DNA from 3 places in the Streptomyces sp. NPDC103540 genome. Region 3 is predicted to be linked to each of the others. Evidence: riboswitches for the same ligand, from Rfam matches in the RefSeq annotation. Region 3 holds a riboswitch; each other region holds the start of a gene.

Region 1 (4,351 bases), on a different contig from region 3:
TCCAAGGTCCCCACCCCGACGGCGGCCCTCGACGACGCGGCCCGCCTCAACCACTTCGCCTGGGACGGCACCTGGTACGCATCCTTCGACGACTTCTCCGTCGACACGATAAAGAACGTCAGCGGTGGCGGATCCGCCTACTGGAGCATCTCCGTCAACGGCGCCCCCACCCCGGTCGGCGGCTGCCAGTTCAAGATCAACGCGGGTGACGAGGTCGCCTTCACCTGGACGTCCTTCTAGTCCTCGCCCCTCGGACACGCACGACGTGTCCGACTGCCTTCCGATCGCCCGTCGGGCCTGCTCGGCGCGCTGGTTCCAGCGCGCCGAGCAGGCCCTTCGTCGACTGCCGGCGAGCGGTCAGGCGCCCCACCGCAGGGCGATGGTGTCGCCCACGTTGATGACCTTGTCGCGGGCGGCGCCGGCGAAGGAGGAGCCGTCCACGCTCACCTTCCACGTGTTGGAGCCGCTGTTGGTCTTGCCGTTGATCGCCGTGACGGCCCCGGTGCCGGACGACGGCGTGACGCCGGTGACGCAACCGGACGGAGCGGCGGAGGTGACCGCCGCGTTGAGGACGTCACCGAGGGTGGTGGTCGCAGCGGTCGGGGTGAAGGACACCGAGCAGACCTTGAGGCCGCCCGCGCCGTCGTCGATCGTCACCGCCAGCTTCGTCGCCGTCCCCGCGGTGAAGGTGGATTGGGCGACCCACTGCGGGGCTCCGGGGGTGACCGGGACGGGCGGGGCGGTGGTGAAGCCGCCGCCCGCGACCGCGCGCAGCGCGTCGATGGAGGCGTACGCGGTCGGGGTGGTGTCGGACGGCTTGTACTTGAAGCCGCCGGCGGGGTTGTACTGGTTGGCGATGAGGAAGTCGATCGGGGTCTTGCCGCTGCCGGTGAGGAAGTCGCCGGTCTGCGGGTTGAAGCCGCAGGCGTTCAACCCGGCCACGCCCCAGCCGTTGGAGCTGGTGTTGACCCCGTAGAGGGAGTTGAAGGCGCCGCTGCCGGAGACGAGGGTGCTCTTGAGGAAGTTCTTCGCCTGGACGACGTCGGTGTCGGTGTTGGGGACGCCGGAGGCGCACAGGGCGGCCATGGCGGCGCCGGTCATGTCGACGTCGCTCGCCGAGTTCAGGACGGTGGGATTGCCCTCGGCCTTGTTGAAGGTCCACCCGCCGTCCACGTGCTGGTTGGCCCGGATGCGGGTGACCATGGAGTCCGTCAGCGCCTGCGGCACCCGCTTCGCGCCGCCCTGGGTCTTGGCGCCACCCAGCGCGAGGGCGGCGAAGACCGTGCCGTTGAAGTTCCCGGACGGGCCGAAGTAACCGGCCTCGGCGGTCTGCCAGTAGGAGTAGATGTTGGCTATCAGGTTGCGGGAGGCCGAGACGCGGGCCGGATCGATGCCGGCAGCGTACGCGTTGAGGGCGCCGCGCTCGTAGTCGGTGACCACCGGGGAGGCCTGCGGCCAGCCCGCCGTCGACAGCAGGTTGCGGTAGACGGTGCGGGCGTTCTTGGTGGTGTCGCCGCCCGGGTAGACGTCGGCGACGGCCGTGCCGGTGGCCGCGAAGGCCGTGAACGCCCACTCGTTGGACAGTCCCGCGCCCGCGTACGAACCGTCGGCGGCCTGGAGGGACTTGAGGTATGCCACACCGTTCGTCTTGGACGTGGCGATCTGGGCGGGCGAGGAGGTGGCGAAGGCGGGCAGCGCGGTGAGGACGAGCGCGCCCAGCGCGGCGGGCACCGCCAGGGTGAGACGGCGGGAGGAGGTGCGGGTACGGGTACGGGACATGGCCTGCTCCTGGAATGGGGGACGCCGACCAGGCCGTGGCTCGGGCGGGCGGGCGGCCCGGAGCTCGGCGGCGGCCGTCCGATCGCGTGGTACGGCTTGTGATGTGCCTCGCCGCATGGGCATTCGGGCTCGGGACGGCCCCCTGCCGTCCCACACCGCTGCGCGTCAGCCCCGGATTCGCGCCGGGTTCCCCCATGTGGCAGCCCAGGACGCTACCCGAGTGATCAAGGGTCCGCCAGCCGCCGTACCCGGCACGGGCAGGAGCGGCCGACGGTGTGTCACATGAGACGCAGACCACCTTGACGCTGTCTTTATCCGCGTGTTCCACTCCGACTGATAAGCACTCAGCTCCAGGGGAAGCCGGTCGAAATCCGGCGCTGACCCGCAACCGTAGGCCCGGCACCGTCCGGGCGAGTCGGAATGCCTGGAGCCAGGTTTTTGCAGCGAGAGACGCCGTCGCGGACTACGGCGTGGTTCGAACGGCTTCCCTTCCCCGTGTACCCCACGGGCCGCGGAGGCCCTTTTCGCCACGCACTGGTCCGCCCGGCCGACACGAGGGGCCGTGGTGGGGACCGCACAGCAATCAGAGCGACACCTGGGGAGCACGGGGCTGTTGTCGCTCATGTCAGCGGCGCTGCTGACCTTGGCCGCCGCGAGCGCCGCCTTCGTGGGCGGCACGGGGCCCGCCACGGCCGACCCGATCGAGCGGTGCACCGCCACCACCGGCGCGATCGTCGCCGTGGACTTCGCCCCGTTCGGCGGCAGGGTGGAGAAGGGCTGCGACACCACTCCCACCACCGGCTACGAGCTGCTCCAGACGGCCGGCTTCAGCATGACGGGCACCGTGCACGACGGTCCCGCCTTCCTCTGCCGCATCGGCAAGGGCACGGGTACGCAGTACCCCACGCCGGAAAGGGAAGCCTGCGTCCTGACCCCGCAGGCCACCGCCTACTGGTCGTACTGGACGGCCTCGCCGGGGCAGCGCAAGTGGTCCTACAGCCAGCTGGGAGCCATGGCCCGCAAGCCCAAGCCCGGCGACGTCGAGGCCTGGGTCTACGGCGGCACCGACGTCGGCGGCGGCACGAAGGGGCAGCCGTCCTTCACCCCCGACGACGTACGCGGCTACACCACCCCCGACCCGACCGTCCCGACGGCCCCGCCCAAGGTGCCCGCCGGCCGGATCGACGTCCCCGCCGCCACGCGCTGGGTCACCGGGACGCTCAAGGAAGGCGACCGCGTCGTCGACGAGGGCTCCACCACCCCGAACCACCTCCTCACCACCGAGGCCGTCTTCGCCCTCGTGGCGGCGGACCGCAAGAGCCCCGTGGCCAGGAAGATCGCCGATTTCCTCGACACGCCCGCGCAGACCGACGCGTACGCCTACCCGGCCGGCAAGGACGCGATCCCGGACGCCACCGCGGCGGCCCGGCTCGCGCTGGTCGCGGAGGCCACCGGCAAGGATCCTCGCGCGTTCGGCGGGCACGACCTGCTCGGCGACCTCGTGAAGTACGCCTGCCCCCGCGACATCGGGGACGGCGAGAGGGTCGAAGGCTGCTTCACCAAGGGCGACTTCCGTACCACCGGTCAGGCCGACGCCCAGGCCATGGCCGTCATCGCCCTGGTCAACGCCGGTGTGACGCCGCCGGCCGGCTCGGTGGCCCGACTGGCGGCCCTCCAGTGCGAGGACGGCGGGTTCACCAGCATCCTCATCCGGCCCGGAAGCCCGGGATGCGAGAGCGAGGCCGGCGCCACCGGTCTGCTCACCCTGGCCCTGGAGCGGGGCGGCGGCCACGAGGCGGTGCTCCAGAAGGCCCGCAACTACCTGAAGCGGTCGCAGCTGCCCACCGGCGCCTGGCCCGCCGTCTACTACGAGACGACCGGCAACCCGACCGCCACCGCCTGGGCCGCCCAGGCGCTGCGCGCCCTCGGGGACGAGAGGTTCGCGGACGCCGGCGTCTCCTGGCTGGCCAAGCGGCAGTTGGCGACGGGCGGATTCGGGTTCGGCGAGGACGACACCGAGCCCAGGCTGTACCCCACCGCGACCGCCGCCCTCGCGGGCGCCGGCAGCGATCTCGCCGCCGTGACCGCCAAGCCGGCCACACCGCCGACCACTCCGCCGGCGGGCGAGGGGCCCGACGCGAGGAAGGGCGTCGCCTACCTGACCGCCCCTTCCCAACTGGTCCAGGGCCGCTTCTACGAGAGCGAGCCCGGCACCGGCTTCGCCGACTACGGGATGACCATCGACGGCGCCTACTCCCTCGCCGCCACCGGCGGGGACAACGCCGCCCTGCGCCGCATCGTCGACTTCATGGACAAGGGCGGCAAGGACGGCAGGAAGCGCGGCATCCACGACTGGACCCTCATCGGCACGAAGTACGCGAGCGGCGGCTCCATCGGCAAGACGGCCATTCTCGCCCAGGCCGTCGGCCGCGACCCCCGCGACTTCGGCGGCCAGGACCTGATCGCCGCCCTCGCCAAGATCACCTGCGCGGAGAAGACCTCGACCGTCCAGGAATGCGCGGCGAAGGGCAACTACCACTACGCCACCTCCGTCTTCAAGCAGTCCCTCGGT
Region 2 (4,351 bases), on a different contig from region 3:
ACCGTGTCGGCCGCGTAGCAGTGGTCGATCCACGCGCGCCGCTCGGCGAGTTCCCCGGGCGGGGGCTCCGCGACGTGCGGGGCGAGGGCCTCGCGCACCGAGGAGTGCGCGAGCGCCGCGGTCAGGGGGGCGAGCCGGTCGGACGGTACGAAGTGGTCGGCGAGGCCGCACAGCAGCGCGTCGGCGGCGCCGACGGGGGCGCCGGTCAGTGCCAGGTGGGTGCCGAGCTCGCCGGGCGCCAGTGCCAGGAGGTAGGTGCCGCCGACGTCGGGGACGAAACCGATGCCGGTCTCGGGCATGGCGACGCGGGAGCGTTCGGTGACGATCCGGACGCTGCCGTGGGCGGAGACGCCGACGCCGCCGCCCATCACGATGCCGTCCATGAGGGCGACGTAGGGCTTGGGGTAGCGGGCGATGAGGGCGTTGAGCCGGTACTCGTCGCGCCAGAAGTCGGCCGAGGCGGTGCCGCCCGTACGGGCGTCCTCGTGGATCGCGCGGATGTCGCCGCCCGCGCACAGGCCGCGCTCCCCCGCTCCGGAGACCACCACGGTCCGTACGGCGGGGTCGTGCTCCCACGCGTCGAGGGCCTCGGCGATGCGCAGCACCATGGTGTGGTCGAGGGCGTTGAGGGCCTTGGGGCGGTTGAGGACGACATGGGCCGCGTGGCCCTCGACGCGCAGCAGGACGCGCTCTTCCCCGGGCGGGGCGGAGGGGAGGGTCATCGCAGGCTCCCCGTGAGGCCGCGGGCGACGATCACGCGCATGATCTCGTTGGTTCCTTCCAGGATCCGGTGCACCCGCAGGTCGCGGACGATCTTCTCGATGCCGTACTCGCTGAGGTAGCCGTAGCCGCCGTGGAGCTGGAGGGCCTCGTCGGCCACGGTGAAGCCGGTGTCCGTGGCGAACCGCTTGGCCATGGCGCACAGCTGCGCGGCCTGCGGGTCGCCCCGGTCCAGGGCCTCGGCGGCGGTGCGGACCAGCGCGCGGGCGGCGGTCAGTTCGGTGGCCATGTCGGCCAGCCGGAACTGGAGGGCCTGCGCGTCGAGCAGGCGCGCCCCGAAGGCTTCGCGGTCGGCGAGGTGGGCGAGGCTGCGGTCGAGGGCGCTCTGGGCGCCGCCGAGCGAGCAGGCCGCGATGCCCAGCCGGCCGCCGTTGAGGGCGGTCATGGCCATGCGGAAGCCCTCGCCCTCGGCGCCGAGGCGCCGGTCGGAGGGGATCCGGACGCCGTCGAGGACCACCTGTCGGGTGGGCTGCGCGTTCCAGCCCATCTTCTGTTCGTTCGCCCCGAAGGACAGGCCCGCGTCGCCCCGTTCGACGACGAAGGCGGAGATGCCGCGCGGGCCCTCGCCGCCGGTGCGCGCCAGGACCACGTAGACGTCGGAGGAACCGGCGCCGGAGATGAACTGCTTGACGCCGGTCAGGACCCAGTGGTCGCCGTCGCGCTCGGCGCGGGTGCGCAGGGCGCTCGCGTCGGAGCCCGCGCCGGGCTCGGTCAGGCAGTAGCTGCCGAGGGTCCGCGCGGCGCAGAGGTCGGGCAGCCAGCGGGCGCGCTGCTCCGGGTCGCCGTAGTGGTCGATCATCCAGGCGACCATGTTGTGGATGGACAGGTAGCCGGCGATGGAGGGGCAGCCGGTGGCCAGCACTTCGAGGATGACGACGCCGTCGGCGCGCGAGAGTCCGGAGCCGCCGGACTCCTCGCCGACGTAGATCCCGGCGAGTCCGAGGTCGGCCGCCCGGCGCAGGACGTCGACGGGGAAGTGCTTGTCGCGGTCCCAGGCGAGGGCGTGCGGGGCGAGCTGTTCCTGGGCGAAGTCGAGGGTGACCTCGGCCAGGGCGAGCTGGTCCTTGCTGAGCAGGTTCGTGGACACGGCGTCAGCCCATCGTCGGGATGGTGAAGCTCGCGCCCTCCTTGACCCCGGAGGGCCAGCGCGAGGTGACGGTCTTGGTGCGGGTGTAGAAGCGGATCGAGTCCGGCCCGTGCTGGTTCAGGTCCCCGAATCCGGAGCGCTTCCAGCCGCCGAAGGTGTGGTAGGCGACGGGTACCGGGATGGGCACGTTGACGCCGACCATGCCGGTGTTGACGCGGCGGGTGAAGTCGCGGGCGGTGTCGCCGTCGCGGGTGAAGATGGCGACGCCGTTGCCGTACGGGTGCTCGCTGGGCAGGCGCAGCGCCTCCTCGTAGTCGGCGGCCCGTACGACGCACAGCACGGGGCCGAAGATCTCCTCGCGGTGGATCCGCATCCGCGGGGTGACCCGGTCGAAGAGGGTGGCGCCGGCGAAGAAGCCGTTCTCGTGACCCGGCAGGGTGAAGCCGCGTCCGTCCACGACGAGTTCGGCGCCCTCTGTGGCGCCGATGCCGACGTAGCGTTCGACGCGTTCGAGGGCCTCCCGGCTGACGAGGGGCCCGAAGTCCGCGTCCGGGTCGTCGGAGGTGCCGATGCGCAGGGCGGCGATGCGTTCCTTCAGCTTGGCGACCAGCGCGTCGGCGGTCTCCTCGCCGACGGGGACGGCGACGGAGATGGCCATGCAGCGTTCGCCGGCGGAGCCGTAGCCGGCGCCGATGAGGGCGTCGGCGGCCTGGTCGAGGTCGGCGTCCGGCATCACGATCATGTGGTTCTTGGCGCCGCCGAAGCACTGGGCGCGCTTGCCGTGGGCGGCGGCGGTGGCGTAGATGTGCGCGGCGATCGGGGTGGATCCGACGAAGCCGAGCGCCTGGACGCGGGGGTCCTCCAGGAGGGTGTCGACCGCCTCCTTGCCGCCGTTGACGACGTTGAGCACGCCGGGCGGCAGGCCGGCCTCCAGGAAGAGTTCGGCGAGGCGCAGCGGTACGGAGGGGTCGCGCTCGGAGGGCTTGAGGATGAAGGCGTTGCCGCAGGCCAGGGCGGGTGCGGCCTGCCACAGCGGGATCATCGCGGGGAAGTTGAAGGGGGTGATGCCCGCGACCACGCCGAGGGGGGCGCGCAGCGAGTGCACGTCGATGCCGCTGCCGGCGTTGTCGGTGAACTCGCCCTTGAGCAGGTGCGGGATGCCGGCGGCGAACTCGACCACCTCCAGGCCGCGTTGCAGGTCGCCGTGGGCGTCGGCGACGGTCTTGCCGTGCTCGGAGGACAGCAGTCGGGCCAGCGCGTCGCGTTCGGGCTCGACGAGCTGGAGGAAGCGCAGCATGACGCGGGCGCGCCGCTGCGGGTTCCACCGGGCCCATTCGGCCTGCGCCTCCTCGGCGTTGGCGATGGCCGCCTCGGTGTCGGCGCGTCCGGCCAGGGGGACCCTGGCCTGGACGGCCCCGGTGTTGGGGTCGTGGACGTCGGCGAAGAGCCCGGACGTGCCGGTGGTGTGCTTTCCGCCGATGAAGTGGGTGAGTTCACGGACCATCGAAGCCTGCTCTCGTCAGGTGAGGATCCGAGGAGGGCGCGGCGCGGGCGCGGCGGTGCACCGATCGGGGTGCGCGCCGCGGTTCCGACCGCGGGACAGGCGGGGGCGCACGGGCCCCCGTCGAGTCACGAACGCGGGGACAGGGCCTCGCCGTTCGGGTACTCCGCCGGATCGCCCGGGCCGTGGTCACGTACCGGTGCCATGCGTGTCTGCTCCATCCTCGTGGACAACACGGAACACCCCGCGGCCGGTATCCTGACTCCCGGATCGTCACGTGCTCTCCGGCCTTCCCGACGGATGGGTTCCGTCAGTGGCCTGAACCGCTGAAAAGCACGCTCCCCGGTCACAGTGGCGGGACCGCGCCGGATTCACACCGGCTTCCCTGCACCGCGGGCTTGTCAGGAACATATAGTTGGACGTCCTAGTAAGTCCACCCCCTCCCGCTCCGCACGAGCGCTCCTCCACCCGGACGGACCGTGTTCCGGCCTGCGGGCGGGGCTCAGCGCGGGCGGTCCGCCACCCGGTACGGGATGAAGGTGCTGGTGTTCTCGTCGACGGCCAGGGGGCGTCCGAGCGGGGGCACGGCGCGCTGGGGGCAGTCGAGGCGCTCGCAGAGCCGGCAGCCCATGCCGATCGGGGTGTCGGCGGAGGTGTTGTCCAGGTCGAGGCCGTCGGAGTAGACGAGCCGGGCGGCGTGGCGGATCTCGCAGCCGAGCCCGATGGCGAAGGTCTTGCCGGGTTCGCCCCAGCCGCCGCGGTGGCGGGTGACGGCGCGGGCGGTCCACAGGTGGCGCTGCCCGTCGGGCATGGCGGCGACCTGGACGTGGATGCGGCCCGGCGCGGCGAAGGCCTCGTAGACGTTCCAGAGCGGGCAGGTGCCTCCCGCGCGGGAGAAGTGGAATCCGGTCGCGGACTGCCGCTTGGACATGTTCCCGGCCCGGTCGACGCGGACGAAGGAGAAGGGGACCCCCCGCAACCCG
Region 3 (4,351 bases):
CCGCAGCGCGCCGTCGTAGCCGCGCCCGGCCAGCCCCTCCTGGAGCCGGGCGGCGCGGTCGAAGGCCCGTACGAACGAGGTGGCGGCGAGCCCGGCCAGCGAACGCCACACCGCGGCCCGGCCGGTGTGCCCCAGCCGCGCGGCCTGGGCCCGGCGCACCCGGTCCATCGAGTCGAGCAGCAGGAAACCGATCCGGTACATGACCAGGGCCACGTCCACCACCGGTGCGGGCACCCCCGCCCGCACCAGTCGCGGCAGCACGTCCGACACCGGGGTGGTGAAGGCGAACAGCAGCACCCCCAGCGAGGCCGCCGACGTGCGCAGCAGCAGCTCGCCCGCGTGCCGGGGCCCGTCGGGCGCCAGGGCGAGGAACCCGTCCGGGCCGCCCACCGACACCAACAGCGGTAGGGCCCCGGTCACGCAGAAGCCCAACGGGACCCGGAAGGCCCGCCACAGCTGCCGCCGGCCCACCCCGGCCGGGCCGAGCAGCACGGCCAGGGTGGCGGCGCCCACCAGCGGTCCGCCCGGCCAGGGGGGCAGGGCGACGGCGGTGACCGTCAGCCCGAGCCCCAACAGGGCCTTCTCCAACGGGTGGCGGCCCCGCCAGCGACTGCTGTGGGCCGCCACGTCGATCGGCAGCACCGGCTACGACTCCCGGGCGGCCGCACCGGCCCCGGAGGCCGTCCCGGCCTCGGCCCGCGCCTCGGCCCGTGCCTGCTCCGCTCCCTGGCGACGCCCCTTGCGGACCCCGAAGTAGTAGGCGAGGACGCCCGCGCCGAGCGCCGCCTGGAGGGCGAACAGCGCCGACTCGACCTCCCCCGACGGGGGTTCGTAGAGCGGCGAGAACCACGGCTCGTAGTCCGGCTTCAGCTCGGTGATGGCGGCCTCGGCCTGCGCGTCGGCGCCGGCGAACGGCTCCTCCTTGTGGTCGCCCATGCCGAAGGCGAGCGGGATCACGGCCAGCGCCGCGACCAGGAGCAGCAGCAGCGTGTTGATCTTCGCGTTGCGGGTCATCGGGCCGTCGCCTCCAGGTCGGTCTGTCCGGCGGTCCGGCCGGTGAGCTTGGCGACGCCGAGCCGGACCAGGTCCGACTTGCTGGACTGCATCAGCAGGCGCATCACGAGCACGGTCAGCAGCCCCTCGCTGACGGCCAGCGGGATCTGGGTGAGCGCGAAGATGCCGGCGAACTTCTCCAGCGAGCCCACGAAGCCGCTCGCCGGGTCCGGGAAGGCCAGCGCGAGCTGGACGGAGGTCACGCAGTAGGTGACCAGGTCCGCGAAGAAGGCGCCGAAGAAGACGCCGACCATGAGCGGGGCCCCGTACTTGCGCAGGAGCCGGTAGACGCCGTAGCCCGCCCAGGGGCCGGCGACGGCCATGGAGAAGACGTTGGCGCCCAGGGTGGTGAGGCCGCCGTGGGCCAGCAGCAGCGCCTGGAAGAGCAGGGTGATCGTACCGAGCACCGCCATGATCGGCGGTCGGAAGAGGATGGCCCCGAGCCCCGTTCCCGTCGGGTGGGAGCAGCTGCCCGTCACCGAGGGGATCTTCAGGGCGGACAGGACGAACGTGAACGCTCCGGAGGCCCCGAGCAACAGCGTGCTCTCCGGGTTGGCCTTCACCTCGCGGGTGAGGGCGCGCACGCCGTGGACGACGAACGGGGCGGACGCGGCGCCCCAGGCGACCGCGTGCAAGGGGGGCAGGAACCCCTCGGCTATATGCATGGGTAGAGAGACCTCTCCAGCACCTCGTGGATGGACGACGCGCCTCGGCCGGTCTCCTGGCTGACGGGTACTGATGCCCTGGCTCCGCCTTCCCGGGGCCGCGCGGTTCCCCGCGTGGACCCAGTGGCTTCCCGCAGGAGTGGAGCCGGACTTCCCGATCACAGTGGCGAGGGCCGCTCCGGTTTCCCACCGGCTTCCCGAACACCAAGGCCCGACGACCCTAGTCGGCCGCGCGTACCGTAACAAGCCGGACCGGACGGTAGCCCCGGCCGCGCTCCCGCGGTGCGCGCGGGCGGGATCCCGACGCACGGCGACCGGCGCCCCCCCCGGGGGGACGCCGGTCGCCGTGTCGTCGTACGGTGCGCCGCGGTGTCAGCAGGTGTTCGGGTGCGCGATGTCCACCACGACCCGCTCCGGCGAGTGCAGCACGGTGGTGCCGTAGGCCGGCTTGGTGTCGAAGGCGGCCCCGAGGGTGACGTACCCCTCGAAGTCGCCGGTCAGGGCGAGGCCCTTGAGCTTGCTGAGGTAGATCTTCTGGAGCCGGGGACCCTGGTAGACGTTCTGTCCGGCGTCGTTGTGCGCGGCGGCCGGGTGCAGGCGGATCTCCAGGAAGTACTTCCCCGCCAGCGGGACGGGCTTGCCGGACCCGTCGTACACGAGCTGCGAGACGGGGCTGACGGTGACCTCGGGGACGTAGCCCTGGAGGTCGACCACGATCCGGTCGAACGTGCAGTGACCGCCCCAACGGGCGTTGACGACGAGCGGGGTCTGGGTGGAGGCGGCGGCCGCGGATGCCGGTGCGGCCAGACCGATGCCGACGGTGAGCAGTGCGCCCGTGGCCAGGGCCACGATCTTGCGACGGCGCGAGCGGGGCAGGTGGCGCATGGCGTCCCCCGATTCCTCTTGAGACGGGGATGGCTGTCACCCGGGTAGACGCGGCGGCGCCCCGCGCGGTTGCGGCTCCGGCGGGCCGGGCGCAGGGCGGATCGAGTGGACGGCGGACGGCGGACCGGGCGGACGGCGGACCGGCTGTGCGGCGGGCCGGGCGGCGTACGGCCGGTCCGCGGTCAGTGCGCCAGCAGCGCGCTCAGCTGCGCGTCCAGGTCGTAGTGCCGCCGCTCCTGGCCGCGCGGCACCAGTTCCGTCATGCGCCGGCACAGGGCCCGTACGTCCTTGGCCCGGGCCGACACCACACAGCTGCGGCCGCCGTTGCCGAAGGCCAGGAACACCCGTGGCTCGGTCCCCGCGCGGACGGGCCAGACCTGTATGTCGCCCTCGCCGGTGGCGACGGTCTCCCCCTCGATCAGCAGGTCGCGGGAGAAGACCCAGCGGGCGAGGTGCGTACCGCCGCCCCGGAAGTCGAGGGCCAGCTCGTAGGGCCGGTCCGTGCGGTAGACGAAGGCGCCCTGGAGCGGGACGGTCGGCGGGGCGACCTCCAGCCGGAGGGGCAGGACACGGTGTTCGGTGGTGGCCATGGGCGGCTGCCTTCCTTCGCGCGGGATGGTGCACGGACCCCCCTTCGGCACGCTAGCCCACCCCCACGACCCGGGGCGGGGCCGAAGGTCCCGAGCCGGGCGGGCCGCTGGACCCCACTTGCCCCGCGCGGGGCCCCGTACGCGCGAGGGCCCGTCCTCCGCGCGGAGGACGGGCCCGAAGGGCGCGGCGGGCGGCCGCGCGCCCGCTACGGCAGCGGGTTGTAGACCAGCGAGTCGTGGTCGTTGGACTGGCCGATCGCGGTGAAGCCGGAGCCGTTGGCCTGGGCACCGTTGTTCTGGTTCGACGCCCCGAAGCCGGACGCGACCTGCTGGGCGGTGGAGGAGTTGCCGAGGTTGCTGCCCCCGACTCCGCTGCCGAGGATGCCGGCGAGGGCCGCGTTCGAGGCGGTGCCCGCGGCGCCGGCCCCGTTGTCCGCCTGCGCCACGCCCGACAGGAGCACGGCGGCGAGGGGGAGCGATGCGACAGCCGCCATCACACGGATGCTGCGGATGCTTGCCATGGTGAAGTCCTCCAGTACGCAAAAACCAAGGGGGTCAGGGCGGTTGGCCGGCCGCCCCGGATGAGCCCGACGTCGTGGGACCAGCCTTGCGTACGTGATCATCGAGAAACCAGCCCAGACCGGGTTCTTCCCTCGCAAGCGTGATCAACCCGATCCAAACCTGAAATCGGTGGTCGATTCATCTTTCTTCGAGTCGTCCCTCGTCGGGTCGTCCGTCGTGGAGGGGCCCGGTCGGGGCCGTGCCGTGCCGGGCGACCTCCCGGCCGCCCGGCCCGCCGTCAGCACTCGATGACGTTGACCGCGAGACCGCCGCGGGCGGTCTCCTTGTACTTGATCTTCATGTCGGCGCCGGTCTCCTTCATGGTCTTGATGACCTTGTCGAGGGAGACCTTGTGGCTGCCGTCGCCGCGCATCGCCATCTTCGCGGCGGTGACGGCCTTGACCGCCGCCATGCCGTTGCGCTCGATGCAGGGGATCTGCACCAGGCCGCCGACGGGGTCGCAGGTCAGGCCGAGGTTGTGCTCCATGCCGATCTCGGCCGCGTTCTCGACCTGCTCCGGGGTGCCGCCCAGCACCTCGGCGAGGGCGCCCGCCGCCATGGAGCAGGCGGAGCCCACCTCGCCCTGGCAGCCGACCT

The links. Region 3 has a riboswitch for cobalamin ahead of ACZ6ZI_RS14505 (energy-coupling factor ABC transporter permease). Riboswitches for the same ligand answer to the same signal wherever they lie in the genome.
Region 1: linked by a shared signal. The riboswitch ahead of ACZ6ZI_RS22495 (prenyltransferase/squalene oxidase repeat-containing protein) and the one ahead of ACZ6ZI_RS14505 (energy-coupling factor ABC transporter permease) in region 3 are both predicted to bind cobalamin.
Region 2: linked by a shared signal. The riboswitch ahead of ACZ6ZI_RS05645 (CoA-acylating methylmalonate-semialdehyde dehydrogenase) and the one ahead of ACZ6ZI_RS14505 (energy-coupling factor ABC transporter permease) in region 3 are both predicted to bind cobalamin.

What each region holds. Positions count from the first base shown of each region.
Region 1 is NZ_JBVJMA010000009.1:98,606-102,956, forward strand. It holds gene ACZ6ZI_RS22490 (DUF4430 domain-containing protein) at 1-240, shown strand, start outside; gene ACZ6ZI_RS22495 (prenyltransferase/squalene oxidase repeat-containing protein) at 358-1,779, opposite strand; cobalamin riboswitch at 1,880-2,008, opposite strand; gene ACZ6ZI_RS22500 (prenyltransferase/squalene oxidase repeat-containing protein) at 2,402-4,351, shown strand, end outside.
Region 2 is NZ_JBVJMA010000002.1:222,545-226,895, forward strand. It holds gene ACZ6ZI_RS05635 (enoyl-CoA hydratase/isomerase family protein) at 1-722, opposite strand, end outside; gene ACZ6ZI_RS05640 (acyl-CoA dehydrogenase family protein) at 719-1,867, opposite strand; gene ACZ6ZI_RS05645 (CoA-acylating methylmalonate-semialdehyde dehydrogenase) at 1,872-3,371, opposite strand; cobalamin riboswitch at 3,600-3,778, opposite strand; gene ACZ6ZI_RS05650 (short-chain fatty acyl-CoA regulator family protein) at 3,871-4,351, opposite strand, start outside.
Region 3 is NZ_JBVJMA010000005.1:249,312-253,662, reverse strand. It holds gene cbiQ (cobalt ECF transporter T component CbiQ) at 1-642, opposite strand, end outside; gene ACZ6ZI_RS14510 (energy-coupling factor ABC transporter substrate-binding protein) at 646-1,014, opposite strand; gene ACZ6ZI_RS14505 (energy-coupling factor ABC transporter permease) at 1,011-1,718, opposite strand; cobalamin riboswitch at 1,748-1,942, opposite strand; gene ACZ6ZI_RS14500 (AMIN-like domain-containing (lipo)protein) at 2,091-2,603, opposite strand; gene ACZ6ZI_RS14495 (SsgA family sporulation/cell division regulator) at 2,786-3,193, opposite strand; gene ACZ6ZI_RS14490 (hypothetical protein) at 3,400-3,714, opposite strand; gene ACZ6ZI_RS14485 (L-serine ammonia-lyase) at 3,993-4,351, opposite strand, start outside.